DNA from 2 places in the Enterobacter cloacae complex sp. 385G4 genome. Region 2 is predicted to be linked to the other one. Evidence: predicted binding sites of a transcription regulator. Region 2 holds the regulator's gene; the other holds the start of a gene.
What was found. The regulator Fur, encoded in region 2, represses iron uptake genes when iron is present. The targets are predictions, from matches to a motif close to ATAATAATGAGAACNACTATCAA.
Positions count from the first base shown of each region.

Region 1: exbB (tol-pal system-associated acyl-CoA thioesterase) is a predicted target of Fur. The motif match lies at 2,744-2,766, and genes of this name have one in related genera.

Region 1 is NZ_JBXWDD010000004.1:44,001-51,471, reverse strand. Features, by position in the region: gene AC2FAJ_RS13060 (AraC family transcriptional regulator) at 1-540, shown strand, start outside; gene yghB (DedA family general envelope maintenance protein YghB) at 586-1,245, opposite strand; gene metC (cystathionine beta-lyase) at 1,389-2,576, opposite strand; gene exbB (tol-pal system-associated acyl-CoA thioesterase) at 2,828-3,559, shown strand; gene exbD (TonB system transport protein ExbD) at 3,564-3,989, shown strand; gene AC2FAJ_RS13035 (hypothetical protein) at 4,032-4,481, opposite strand; gene AC2FAJ_RS13030 (hypothetical protein) at 4,483-4,887, opposite strand; gene AC2FAJ_RS13025 (ESA_00282 family adhesion-associated protein) at 4,991-5,494, shown strand; gene AC2FAJ_RS13020 (TIGR00645 family protein) at 5,576-6,064, shown strand; gene AC2FAJ_RS13015 (aldo/keto reductase) at 6,141-7,181, opposite strand; gene AC2FAJ_RS13010 (autotransporter domain-containing protein) at 7,364-7,471, opposite strand, start outside.
Region 2 is NZ_JBXWDD010000002.1:153,954-161,424, forward strand. Features, by position in the region: gene glnS (glutamine--tRNA ligase) at 1-1,637, shown strand, start outside; gene chiP (chitoporin ChiP) at 2,085-3,482, shown strand; gene chiQ (ChiQ/YbfN family lipoprotein) at 3,530-3,856, shown strand; gene fur (ferric iron uptake transcriptional regulator) at 3,949-4,395, opposite strand; gene fldA (flavodoxin FldA) at 4,684-5,214, opposite strand; gene ybfE (LexA regulated protein) at 5,370-5,657, opposite strand; gene ybfF (esterase) at 5,786-6,559, opposite strand; gene seqA (replication initiation negative regulator SeqA) at 6,743-7,291, shown strand; gene pgm (phosphoglucomutase (alpha-D-glucose-1,6-bisphosphate-dependent)) at 7,316-7,471, shown strand, end outside.

The DNA of each region.
Region 1 (7,471 bases), on a different contig from region 2:
TTCCAGCCGTCGATGGCCTCCAGCGGGATTAACTCGGCGACGCTGTCGGAAGAGATCCTCTGCGCCATTGAGCGCCTGCTGGACGTCATGGAAAGGCCGCTGGACGCGCGTATTCTCGGCAAGCAGATTATCCGCGAAATTCTTTATCACGTGCTGCTGGGGCCGGGCGGCGGGGCGTTACTCGCGCTGGTGAGCCGACAGACCCACTTCAGCCTGATCAGCCGCGTGCTCAAGCGTATTGAAAGCCAGTACACGGAGAACCTCAGCGTTGACCAGCTGGCGGCGGAAGCGAACATGAGCGTTTCGGCGTTTCACCACAACTTTAAGTCGGTGACCAGCACCTCGCCGCTGCAGTACCTCAAAACCTACCGTTTGCACAAGGCACGGATGTTGATGATCCACGACGGCATGAAGGCCAGCGCGGCGGCCATGCGCGTCGGCTATGAAAGTGCCTCGCAGTTCAGTCGGGAGTTTAAGCGCTATTTCGGCGTCACGCCGGGAGAGGATGCGTCACGTATAAGAACGATGCAGGGCGCCTGAGGGGAAACGTAGGCCGGGAAAGCGGTAGCGCCACCCGGCTTTTGTTTATGCACTGCAATACTTTTTCTTAATCACCACCGCAATGGTACCCACCAGCCCAGCAACCAGCAGGAATATCGGCAGGATCATCAGGAAGGTCATCACCTGATCTTCATGGTGCTTCACAAAGGGGATCATGTTCAGCGCGTAGCCGAGGGTGGTGACCACGCCAACCCACAGCAGGGCGCTCAGCCAGTTGAAGAACTGGAAGCGGCGGTTAGACAGCCCGGAAATACCCGCCATGGTGGGCAGAAGGGTGCGAACAAACGCCAGGAAACGCCCGGCGAGCAGCGCCAGCAGGCCGTGGCGGTCAAACATACAGGTCGCACGCTGGTGATATTTATGCGGTAACTGCGCCAGCCAGCCCTTCACCACGCGCGTGTTCCCCAGCCAGCGGCCCTGCAGATAGCTCAGCCAGCAGCCCAGGCTCGCGGCGGAGGTAAGGATTACCATCGTTGGCGTAAAGTCCATGACGCCTTTGCCGATCAACGCCCCGGCAAGCAAAAGCAAACTGTCACCGGGTAAAAACGAGGCTGGCAGTAATCCATTTTCCAGAAACAGCGTCGCGAACATCACGAAATAGACGACGCCTACAACGTGGGGATCCGCCAGGGCGGCAAAATCATGTTGCCAGAGCGCCGCGATAATATCTTGAATAACAGCCATGGACTTTCCTGTGGAACAGCAGAGATAACGCTATTGTACTCCCAATTTCACCTGTCGGGATTGATCGCAGGCGCAACTCATGCAGACTTTTCTGCTTGCAGTGTTCACAAAAGAGTCCGGGGAGTACATTTTCAGCCCGCACTCTACACGATACGTTCAAAGCCTGCAGATAAATCCGCAATTAAATCGTCCACATTTTCTAAACCGATATGCAATCTAATGAGGGTGCCGCTGAAGTCCACTTCTCCGCCGGGGCGCAGGGCCGCGATCTGCTCCGGCTGATTCGGCAGGATCAGAGATTCAAAACCGCCCCAGGAGTAGGCCATGCTGAAGAGGGTAAAATTATCCAGATAGCTTGCCAGCTCGTCATTACTTAGCCGTTTTTTAAGGACAAACGAGAACAGCCCGCTGCTGCCCGTAAAGTCACGTTGCCAGAACTCATGGCCTTTACTACCCGGCAGCGCCGGATGGTTCACGCGCTCAACCTGCGGATGCTGCGCCAGCCATTCAGCGATTTTCAGGCTACTTTCATGATGCTGACGCAGACGCACGCCGAGCGTACGAATGCCCCGGCTGGTCATGTATGCCGTGTCTGCATCCACCATCTGGCCCATCAGGTAGGCATTTTCCCGCAGCTGGTCCCAGCAGCGCGCGTTGGAAACCGCGGTGCCAATCATCCCGTCAGAGTGTCCAATCAGGTATTTCGTTGCCGCCTGAATCGAGATATCAATATCGAATTCCAGCGCCTTAAACAGCACGCCTGCCGCCCAGGTGTTGTCGATCATGATAATCGCCTCTGGCGCTTTGCTGCGCACGGCCTTCACGATAGCCGGAACGTCGTGCACTTCCATGGTGATGGAGCCGGGAGATTCCAGGAACACAATGCGCGTGTTCGGCTGGATAAGTTCAGCAATGCCTTCACCAATCAGCGGGTCAAACCAGCTGGTGGTCACGCCGAGCTTGCTGAGAATTTTGGTGCAGAAATCCTGGCTGGGTTCATAGGCGGTGTTGGTCATCAGGATATGGTCGCCCTGTTCCACAAACGCCAGAATGGTGTTGGCGACCGCCGCCGCACCGCACGGGAACAGCGCGCAGCCCGCGCCCCCCTCCAGCTCGCACATCGCTTCCTGCAGCGAAAAATGGGTTAGCGTGCCGCGGCGACCGTAGAACAGCCCACCTTTCGCGCGGTTACGCGTGGCGATTTTTTTCTCCTCAACGGTATCAAACACCAGCGAGGAGGCGCGTTGAATCACGCTGTTGACCGATCCCTGAGTGTATTTCTTGCTGCGTCCCGCCTGCACCAGCGTGGTATCAAGATGCTTCTTGGTCATGTTCGCTAACCCTGTTTTTATACGTCTGGACGTCCAGACTACCACGATTGTAAAAAACTGCACCCGCATGCTTATCGAATAAGCAGAAAATATTAGCAAAAAAGCGCATAAGAAATTTTTACTGCGTAAGCGCAAGGAAACTGAGCGAAAATTACGGCACCATGTAAATACTAATGAGAACGACTATCAATTCGACGGCTTTTTGATATTATTACGTTCAGATTTTGTGATTTGCGTCCTGGAGATACAGAGTGGGTAATAATTTGATGCAGACGGATCTCTCCGTTTGGGGCATGTATCATCATGCTGACATCGTGGTTAAGATTGTGATGATCGGCCTGATTCTGGCGTCCGTTGTCACCTGGGCTATCTTCTTCAGCAAAAGCGCCGAGCTGCTTTCGCAGAAGCGTCGCCTCAAACGGGAACAGCAGCAGCTGGCAGAAGCCCGCTCTCTGGATCAGGCTTCTGAGATGACCTCATCCTTCCACCCGAAAAGCCTGACCACCCTGTTAGTGAATGAAGCTCAGAACGAGCTGGAACTCTCCGCCGGCAGTGAAGATAACGAAGGCATTAAAGAGCGTACCGGTTTCCGTCTGGAGCGTCGCGTTGCGGCCGTTGGCCGACACATGGGACGCGGCAATGGGTATCTGGCGACCATCGGCGCGATTTCACCGTTCATCGGTCTTTTCGGTACGGTCTGGGGCATCATGAACAGCTTTATCGGTATTGCTCAGACCCAAACCACCAACCTGGCGGTAGTTGCCCCGGGGATCGCGGAAGCGCTGCTGGCGACGGCAATCGGTCTGGTTGCAGCAATTCCGGCGGTGGTTATCTACAACATTTTCGCGCGTATGATCGGCAACTACAAAGCCACGCTCGGCGACGTTGCCGCTCAGGTTCTGCTGCTGCAAAGCCGCGATCTCGACCTGAACGCCAGCGCCGTGAAGCCGGTGCATGCGGCGTCTAAACTGCGCGTAGGTTGATTGTATGGCAATGCGTCTAAACGAAAATCTGGACGATAACGGCGAAATGCACGAAATCAACGTGACGCCGTTTATCGACGTCATGCTGGTGCTGCTGATTATCTTCATGGTGGCAGCACCCCTGGCGACGGTCGACGTGAAGGTGAATCTGCCTGCCTCCTCCAGCCAGCCGCAGCCGCGTCCGGAAAAGCCAATTTATTTGTCGGTGAAAGCGGATAAATCCATGTTCCTGGGGAACGACCCTGTGACGGATGCCTCCGTTATTCCGGCGCTGGACCAGCTGACCGGCGGCAAGAAGGATACCACCGTCTTCTTCCGGGCGGACAAAACCGTCGACTACGAAACCATGATGAAGGTAATGGACACGCTGCATCAGGCGGGTTATCTGAAGATTGGGCTGGTCGGGGAAGAGAAAGCGGCCTCGAAGTGATAAAGAAGCTGGCGAAAGCCGGCTTTTTTTATGCCTGTTGGTTTATGCGTTTTTGTTGTCCGTCGGTGCGGTAGAGGGGGGTGTCAGCGCGTCCTCATCGAGCGCAACGCAGGTGACATTTGACGTACGGTACTCGCCGGCTGACAGTTTGCGCGTCAGGCGCAGGGTGGCGACTTCTCTGGCAAGCAGATACTGGTAGTTGGCCTCAAGACGTCCCAGAAGTTTCTCTTTCAGTTCTGGAAGCTGTTCGATGATGGCGTTCATCACGGCGCCGTAAATTTCTTCTTTGACCTGTAACGGATAAATCTCGCGGCGATTCTGCCATTTCAGACGCACCAGCGTTGCCGGGATCGATACCAGGTCTTGTGTAATACGCGTCATCTCGGCATTTTTTGCATTTCTTAGTGCCTCGATATTTTGCTTTAAGATAAATTCATCACTTTTTTTATCATCTAAAGTCACATAAACGTTATTGTCTTTAACTTCTTTCACGTTAATCTTCCCCCAGGGTATAAAAAATAGGGTTGTTTTTTTCTCGCGTAATTAGATTAAGCCAAATTTCATTGCCGGCCTCATTTATTTCCTTCGTTTTTTCAGTCATTATTTGACTTAGTTTCTGGGCATCTATTTCGCCTTCTGCCTGCAGGTCATTCAGCAGGTGGACGAAGGCTTCAATTTTTATAGCGCGAAATAAGCGGTCTTTTATATGGCGATCGTGCTCTTCCAGCAGCATATTACGGGATTTGCCAGTGTGAGAAACGCCAATTAATATATCAGGCTCGAAATCAGAGAGCTTTCTTTTCCCCTGAGTGAAACTGGCCTTTTTTTCTTCTTCCGTCGGTTGCTGTTCCACAGGCGTAATGTGGTACTTAGCCGGGACGAGATAGTCGGGCAGCATTTTTAATTTCCTTTAATTTCAACAGGGTGAGGTTGGTAAAGGCGTGAGATTCGTTGACAATATCATGAGGCAATTTTAAAATCAAAAAAAATGGAGCCAACCCATGAACAGCATCTTTTTTACGGTCATCACATTACTATTACTGACCGCTGGTGTGCTTTTATTGATGCAGGAGTTCAATAAAACGAAAGTGTCGAAAGACACCAGTGAACCGCCACAACCTGAACTAATGACAAAAGAGGAAGGAGAAGATCATTTCTCTGTTTTAATGAACTCCGTTACGCCTGTCTGGTACTGGCGGGTGAATCATGAATATATCGACTTCTTACACGCGACAATTAAGCGCATGAAAATGTCGGAAATTAATGACACGCCCGGTCTGTTTGAGGCCCAGCGTCGCTGTAGCGATCTGAATTCAGCGGTTTATAAATATTACGACAACATCAAAAAGCGCTGTCTTAACGGTGAGAAGGTCTCGTATTCAGACCTGGACGTATTAAACCTTCGCCAGTGTTTTCGCGAGTTTAGCCTGGAAGCCTACCCGGAGCTGGTGGTGCTGGTCTGGCCGGAGTATGCGCGTCCTGAGGTTAACCCGGACGACGTCTGAGTGGCGTACTGGTTAGTTCTTGCAAACAGTCAGCGCCGTTGAGATATACTGAGCGCTGGTTTCGTTTGCAGACAGGATTTTATGGAACGCTTCTTTGAAAACGCAATGTATGCCTCTCGCTGGCTGCTCGCCCCCGTCTATTTCGGTCTTTCCCTGGCTCTGGTCGCCCTGACGATCAAGTTCTTCCAGGAGATTTTCCACGTATTGCCTAACATTTTCTCCGTGGCGGAAGCTGATTTAATTCTGGTTCTGCTATCGCTGGTGGATATGACGCTGGTGGGCGGCTTACTGGTGATGGTGATGTTCTCCGGTTATGAGAACTTCGTCTCTCAGCTTGATATCGCCGAGCATAAAGAAAAGCTCAGCTGGCTGGGGAAAATGGACGCCTCGTCGCTGAAGAATAAAGTTGCGGCATCTATAGTGGCAATCTCCTCTATCCACCTGTTACGCGTGTTTATGGACGCGAAAAACGTCCCGGATAATAAGCTGATGTGGTATGTGATTATCCACCTGACGTTTGTGCTGTCGGCGTTTGTGATGGGGTATCTGGATAAGATCAGTAAGAAATAAGGTACACATTTCTCCCCTCACCCTAACCCTCTCCCGGGGGAAGGGTTAGGGTGAGGGGAGAAAGCATCGAACCACACTATTTATCCGACGACGCCTGCCACAAATTCAGTTCCCCGTCCGCCACGTGCTGGTCAATCCGCGTCAGTTCATCTTCCGTAAAGCGCAGATTACCCAGCGCCTGAACGTTCTCCTCCAGCTGTTCCGGGCGGCTCGCGCCAATCAGCACTGACGTCACGCGAGCATCTTTCAGCAGCCAGCTCAACGCCATCTGCGCCATCGTCTGCCCGCGCGCCTGCGCCATCTCATTAAGCAGACGAAGACTGATCAGATTAGCTTCCGTCAGCATTTTCTGCGTCAGGCCGCGCACTTTGTTCCCCTCGCGCTGCATGCGAGAACCTTCCGGAATACCGTTCAGGTATTTTCCGGTCAGCAGACCCTGCGCCAGCGGGGTAAAGGCAATACACCCCGTGCCGTTTGCTTCCAGCGTATCCAGCAAGCCGGTCTTATCGACCCAGCGGTTAAGCAGGTTATAGGATGGCTGGTGGATCAGCAGCGGGATCTTCCACTCGTGCAGCAGCGCGGCCATTTTTTGTGTGCGCTCGGTAGAGTAGGAGGAAATGCCCACGTACAGTGCTTTCCCACTCTGAACAGCATGAGCCAGCGCGGAGGCCGTCTCTTCCATTGGCGTATTTTCATCCACGCGGTGGGAATAGAAAATATCCACGTATTCGACGCCCATACGTTTCAGGCTCTGGTCGAGACTGGCGAGCAGGTACTTGCGTGAGCCGCCTGAACCGTACGGGCCTGGCCACATGTCGTAACCGGCTTTAGTGGAGATAATCAGCTCGTCGCGATACCGGGCAAAGTCCTCACGCAGCAGGCGGCCAAAGTTCTCTTCCGCGCTTCCCGCAGGCGGTCCGTAGTTGTTGGCAAGATCGAAATGGGTAATCCCGAGGTCGAAGGCTTTACGCAGCAGCGCGCGCTGGGAGTCAAGGGGCTGAACGTGGCCGAAGCTATGCCACAGGCCCAGCGACAGCGCGGGCAGGCGCAGGCCGCTCTTGCCACAGTAGCGGTACTGCATATTCTCGTAGCGGGTAGCGTCAGGGTACCAGGACATGATGTCTCCTTTTCTTATCGATGAATTTTTGAAACGGCGTTTTCATTCTGTCCTTATCAAAACATAAATCCCGGAGAGATGCGATGGCAGAACGCGCTGCCGGCACTTTTCCCCGGGATACGTCAGACGTTGAGCCCCGACCTGCCCGGTAAACGTAGCGTCACCGGGCAACCAGACGACAATCAGAAGCTGTAGCTCATCCCCGCCTGCACACTGGCACCGTTATCCACATCACCGGTACCGACATACACCCCGGTGTTCAGGGTAAAGTTATGGGCGATGGTGGCGTT
Region 2 (7,471 bases):
TTATTCGTCAGATCATCGATGAAGATCTGGCCAGTGGTAAGCACACCACGGTACATACGCGTTTCCCGCCGGAGCCGAACGGCTACCTGCACATTGGTCACGCGAAATCGATCTGCCTGAACTTTGGCATTGCGCAAGACTACCAGGGGCAGTGCAACCTGCGTTTCGATGACACCAACCCAGTAAAAGAAGACATCGAATACGTTGAGTCCATTAAAAACGACGTGCAATGGCTGGGCTTCAACTGGTCTGGCGATATCTGCTACTCCTCTGACTATTTTGATCAGCTGTATGCCTACGCGGTGGAGCTGATCAACAAAGGTCTGGCATACGTTGACGAGCTGTCTGCGGACGAAATCCGCGAGTATCGCGGTACGCTGACTGCACCAGGCAAAAACAGCCCGTTCCGCGATCGCAGCGTGGAAGAGAACCTGGCGCTGTTTGAAAAAATGCGTGCCGGTGGCTTCGAAGAAGGTAAAGCGTGCCTGCGTGCCAAAATCGATATGGCGTCGCCGTTTATCGTGATGCGCGATCCGGTGCTGTACCGCATTAAGTTCGCAGAACACCACCAGACCGGCAACAAGTGGTGCATCTACCCGATGTACGACTTCACCCACTGCATCAGCGATGCGCTGGAAGGGATTACGCACTCGCTGTGTACGCTGGAGTTCCAGGATAACCGTCGTCTGTACGACTGGGTGCTGGATAACATCACCATTCCTGTGCATCCGCGTCAGTACGAGTTCTCTCGTCTGAATCTGGAATACACCGTGATGTCCAAGCGTAAGCTGAACCTGCTGGTGACCGACAAGCACGTTGAAGGTTGGGACGACCCGCGCATGCCGACGATCTCCGGCCTGCGTCGTCGTGGTTACACTGCCGCTTCTATTCGTGAGTTCTGCAAACGTATCGGCGTGACCAAGCAGGACAACACCATCGAAATGGCGTCTCTGGAATCCTGCATTCGTGAAGATCTTAACGAAAACGCCCCGCGCGCGATGGCTGTTATCGATCCGGTGAAACTGGTTATTGAAAATTACCCGCAGGGTGGAAGCGAGCTGGTCTCTATGCCTAACCATCCGAATAAACCGGAAATGGGAAGCCGCGACGTGCCGTTCAGCGGTGAGATCTGGATCGACCGTGCTGACTTCCGTGAAGAAGCCAATAAGCAGTACAAGCGTCTGGTGTTGGGTAAAGAAGTTCGTCTGCGTAACGCCTACGTCATCAAAGCCGAGCGCGTAGAGAAAGATGCTGAAGGTAACATTACCACCATCTTCTGTTCGTACGATGCTGAGACGCTGAGCAAAGATCCGGCAGACGGTCGCAAGGTGAAAGGCGTGATCCACTGGGTGAGCGCTTCCCACGCGCTGCCGGTAGAAATTCGTCTGTACGATCGTCTGTTTAGCGTGCCTAACCCGGGTGCGGCTGAAGACTTCCTGGCGACCATCAACCCGGAATCTCTGGTGATCAAGCAAGGTTATGCGGAGCCATCGCTGAAAGCCGCTGAAGCGGGCAAAGCGTTCCAGTTCGAGCGTGAAGGTTACTTCTGCCTGGACAGCCGTTATAGCACGGCAGAAAAACCGGTATTTAACCGTACCGTAGGTCTGCGTGATACCTGGACCAAGATCGGCGAATAATAACGCTGCACTGGTCAATGAGAAACAAACGCCGCTTATAGCGGCGTTTTTTTATTTAATGATCATATCGTTAAAGTAGGCCCGTAATTAGGCCAGCTAAAATTTTTGGTCAATGCGGTGCTACTTATTTTTCTAAAAAAAGTTTGTCTGTTTCAGATAAAAGAGAATTAAGACAAATACGGGTTTTATTACGATCTAATACGCCGAAATTACCTGCTCTACTCCCGCCACACCTCGCATTCGGCCAAATGTTACAAAGCACTACCAATTATGTGCACTTCGTCATAATCCTGACTTTTGCCCACTGAAAAGCATTGATAATTCGCGTCGCGAAAAATAACCTAAAGACGGTAGTTAATTCGAGGGTATTTATAACTACCCCTGGCCTTTTGGTCTTTTATATTTTCGCCGTTTAAGGCGTTTTAATTCGTCAAAGAGGAATAATCTATGCGTACGTTCAGTGGCAAACGTAGTGCGCTGGCGCTGGCTATTGCCGGTGTGACAGCAATGTCGGGCCTGGTGGTGACACCAGAGGCAAAAGCAGCAGGTTTCATCGAAGATTCTACCCTCACTGGCGGTATTTATTACTGGCAGCGTGAACGTGACCGTAAAGATGTCACAGAAGATAAATACAAAACCAACCTCTCTCACTCCACCTGGAACGCCAACCTGGACTTCCAGTCAGGCTACGCCGCCGATATGTTCGGTCTGGATATTGCCGCGTTTACGGCGATTGAAATGGCTGAAAATGGCGACAGCGGCCACCCGAACGAAATTGCCTTCTCCTCCAGCAATAAAGCCTATGACGAAGACTGGTCAGGGGATAAAAGCGGTATCAGCCTTTATAAGGCCGCAGCGAAATTCAAATACGGCCCGGTATGGGCGCGTGGGGGCTATATTCAGCCAACCGGCCAGACGCTGTTAGCGCCGCACTGGAGCTTTATGCCTGGTACCTATCAGGGGGCAGAAGCCGGGGCTAACTTTGACTATGGTGATGCAGGTGCGTTGAGCTTCTCCTATATGTGGACCAACGAGTACAAAGCGCCGTGGCACATTGAGATGGACAAGTTCTACCAGAACGATAAGAAAACCAAAGTCGATTACCTCCACTCGCTGGGTGCGAAGTACGATTTCAAAAACGATCTGGTTCTGGAAGCCGCATTTGGTCAGGCGGAAGGCTATATCGATCAGTATTTTGCTAAAGCCAGCTACAAATTTGATATCGCCGGTAGTCCGCTGAGCACCAGCTACCAGTTCTACGGTACGCGCGATAAGGTCAGCGATGGAAGCGTAAATGACATTTATAACGGCACCGCGTGGCTGCAGGCGTTAACCTTCGGCTACAAGGTCGGTCAGGTTGATTTGCGTCTGGAAGGCACGTGGGTGAAGGCGGAAGGGCAGCAGGGCTACTTCCTGCAGCGTATGACGCCGACCTATGCCTCATCCAACGGTCGTCTGGATATCTGGTGGGATAACCGCTCAGACTTCAACGCCGACGGCGAGAAAGCGGTCTTCTTCGGCGCCATGTATGACCTGAAAAACTGGAACCTGCCGGGCTGGGCGGTGGGCGCTTCTTACGCTTACGCCTGGGATGCAAAACCAGCAGACATGGCGACGCCGGATGCGTACTACGATCCAAACTATCGCCTGAAAGAGTCCTCCTACAGCCTGGATGCTATCTACACCCTGCAGGATGGCCGCGCGAAAGGCACGATGTTCAAGCTGCACTTTACGCAGTATGACAACCACTCCGATATCCCAAGCTATGCGGGCGGTTACGGCAACATCTTCCAGGATGAACGTGACGTCAAATTCATGGTTATCGCCCCATTCACCATCTTCTGATGAGCACACCGGCGGGCTGAGTCCCGCCGGTCTGGAGACTGCACATGATGAAAAAAATCGTAATCGTCGCGCTGATGGCATCAGGGCTGGTGGCGTGTGTTCAGACTCAGGCGCCGAAAGAGGACGCCCGTCTGAAGGAGGCGTATAGCGCCTGTATTAATACCGCGGAAGGATCGCCTGAGAAGATTGAAGCCTGCCAGAGCGTGCTAAATGTGTTAAAGAAAGAGAAAGCGCATGAGGCGTTCGCGACGCAGGAGAATGTTCGCGTGATGGATTATCAGGCCTGCATCCAGGCACGTAAAACCGGTAACGATCAGGAAGTGGCGAAGCGTTGCGATAAAATCTGGAACGAGATACGCAATAACAACAAATGAGTTGATCTCCGCCCGGTGGCACTTTGCTTACCGGGCTTTTTTCTGGCAAAAAAAAGCCAACCTTACGGCTGGCTCAGAGTATGAACGCTAACTTATTTTGTGTCGTGAGCGTGTTCATTCTCGCGGCAATCCCCTTCAGCGCAGTGACCGTAAAGGTACAGGCTGTGGTTGGTCAGGCGAATGCCATGACGAGCTGCGATTTCACGCTGACGCGCTTCGATGGAATCATCGCTAAATTCAATGACCTTGCCGCAATCGAGGCAGATCAGGTGATCGTGGTGATGCTGCTGGGTCAGTTCGAATACAGATTTACCGCCTTCGAAATTATGACGGGTAACAATGCCCGCGTCATCAAACTGGTTCAGCACGCGATATACGGTGGCCAGTCCAATCTCTTCACCCATGTCGATAAGACGTTTATAAAGGTCTTCCGCACTGACATGGTGATTGTCTGGACCCTGAAGCACTTCCAGGATTTTTAACCGAGGAAGCGTTACTTTCAGGCCAGCCTTCTTTAATGCGGTATTGTTGTCAGTCATGCGGAATCTGTCCTGTTGCTAAACGATTCACTTCTCTGGGAAGTGACAGAAAATGCACCTGGGATAATGCGTCTCATTATAGAACTGCCATGCCTAAATGAAAACTGCAAGTCTCAGGCAAAGTATGCTTATAAAAACGTGGTATCACCTACAAACTTGCTCAATGGAAACCACGTTTTGCCAGGGAGACATTGTACAGGTATGGGCGAAAAAGTTAAAAGTTTGTAGCAATTAATTTAATCGGTTTTACCTGGAAAAGGGGCGCAACCCGCGTTGCGCCGTAAAAAATCAGGCGTTGAGAATATCGTCCAGATGCAGTTCTTCGCGGATCTGCTTAACCCACTTCTCTACACGCTCTGCGGTCAGTTCTGGCTGACGGTCTTCGTCAATGGCAAGTCCGACAAAATGATCGTCATCGGCCAGGCCTTTAGAGGCTTCGAAGTGGTAACCGGCAGTCGGCCAGTGGCCCACAATAACCGCGCCATTAGGCTCAATGATGTCGCGAATCGTCCCCAGCGCATCACAGAAGTACTCGGCGTAATCTTCCTGATCGCCACAACCGAACAGGGCAACCAGCTTGCCGTTGAAGTCCACCTCTTCCAGCGTCGGGAAGAAATCGTCCCAGTCGCACTGGGCTTCACCATAGTACCAGGTTGGAATACCCAGCAGCAGAATGTCATAGCCCTCGAGATCTTCTTTGCTGCTCTTGGCGATGTCATGCACATCAGCAACGTCTTTACCGAGCTGTTTCTGAATGTTTTTTGCGATATTTTCGGTATTGCCGGTATCACTGCCGAAGAAAATGCCGATGATTGCCATGAGTAAAATAACCTCTTGAAACTTAATGGTATGGTGGCGCAATTCGGCCACGGATAAGGGCAATAATAGCAGAACTGGCAACCCTGCGGAAACCGCTATCGCGCAGGACTGCACTCTGTGCTACATGAAAAGGGCGATAAAGGGGTTTTTCAGACTTATGCCTGGCTGCGCAGCGTCTCAAGTTGGGCGATGAGCATCTCTTCAATAAGCTCGCTGCGGCTGATATTACGCGCCTCTGCCAGCTCGTTAAGCGCATCGACCGCGTCGGCGTTGAGCTTCAGTTCGACACGCTTAAGCCCACGATTTTTATCGCGTTTAAGCTGATTGCGTTTATTGATACGCAGCTGTTCATCGCGCGAAAGCGGATTCGTTTTTGGTCGTCCCGGTCGACGCTCATTCGCGAACAGATCTAGTGTCGTACGGTCCGTTTGTTCTTTGGCCATGATTATGAGACTTCGGGGGAAACACGCCGCCCTGCTAAAGCCCGGGCGATAAGCGCGCCATCATACATCACCAAAAACGGCACGCCAACGACTGGAAGCCCGTCATCTTCCAGTCGCTCTCTTTTTAATCAATTTGCAGTATCAGCGAGATAGCGGCGAATGGCGCGCAGTACAGCATCTGGTTTTTCCGCATGCACCCAGTGTCCGGCACCGGCAATGACGTGGGCGCGCGCCTGCGGGAATTGTGCCAGCAGCGTGTCGCGGTACGCGTCGGTAATATAAGGAGAGTTACCGCCGCGAATAAAGAGGGCAGGGTGTGGCCAGGCGGGAACGGTTTCCCAGCCCACGATGTGGTTGTACTGATCCCACAGCACCGGCACGTTAAAACGCCACTGCCCGTCAACAAACGACTTCAAAAGGAACTGCACCACGCCTTCTTCATCAAGATGCTCACGCATAACCGCTGCCGCCTGCTGACGAGTGGAAACGCCAGCTTCGGTTACGGCATTGATCGCCGCGAAAATCTCATCGTGACGGCGAACGTCGTAATCCACAGGCGCAACGTCAATCACGACAAGCCCGGAAATTCGCTCTGGCGCCAGCGCGGTGAGCGCCATAACCGCTTTACCGCCCATTGAATGCCCGATGAGGGTCACCTTCTGCAGGTTGTGCGCGTCCAGCGTATCCAGCAGATCCTGCGCCATTGCCGCATAGGTCATCTCGTCTGAGCGGCCGGAAAGCCCGTGGTTGCGCATATCGACCTGCAAAATATCGTGATCGGTAACCAAATCGCGGGCCAGCACGCCCAGGTTATCCAGGCTGCCAAAAAGTCCATGAACCAGCACGATGGGGGAATTATTGTTCGGCGATTGTGCAGTTTGCGCTCGGGTATTCAATTTCATGGCAAAGTTCTTTTTTTACGTATGTCAGGTTAGGGTATCATGTTGACCATTCTGCCGCCCGGCTGCAAGGTTCCAGTTTAATCTGACTTTTGCCGCCAACCTGGTTTGACGCTATCCGCTGTTGGGATTTGACCTTATAATCCCAATGACTTGTATTCAGATAAGATATCGCACTGGATTAAGATGAAAACAATCGAAGTTGATGACGAACTCTATCAGTATATTGCCAGCCAGACGCGGCATATCGGGGAGAGCGCGTCCGACATTTTACGGCGCATGCTTAAAATTTCCGCCGCTTCACAGCCTGCCACCCCAGTTACCAAAGATGTCGTGTCTCAGCCGAGCGTTGCTGTACAAGCAAAACCTGCCGTGACGCCGGTAAAAGATAAAGTGCGCGCGATGCGCGAACTGCTGCTCTCCGACGAATATGCGGAGCAGAAAAAGGCGGTTAACCGTTTTATGCTGGTGCTGTCTACACTTTACTCCCTGGATAACAAAGCGTTTGCTGAAGCGACCGAGTCGCTGCACGGCCGTACCCGCGTCTATTTCGCGGGCGACGAGCAGACGCTGCTGCAAAATGGCAATCAAACCAAACCTAAACATGTCCCTGGCACTCCGTACTGGGTGATCACCAATACCAATACGGGCCGCAAGTGCAGCATGATTGAACACATCATGCAGTCCATGCAGTTCCCGGCGGAATTGATTGAAAAGGTTTGCGGTACAATTTAACCCTTGCATCATAAGGACCCGGTAATGGCAAATCACAGCCGTGCAGGCCAACCTGCACAACAAAGCGATTTGATTAACGTCGCTCAGCTGACCGCGCAGTATTACGTGCTGAAACCGGTCGTGGGCAACGCAGAACACGCAGTGAAGTTTGGTACATCTGGTCACCGCGGCAGCGCGGCG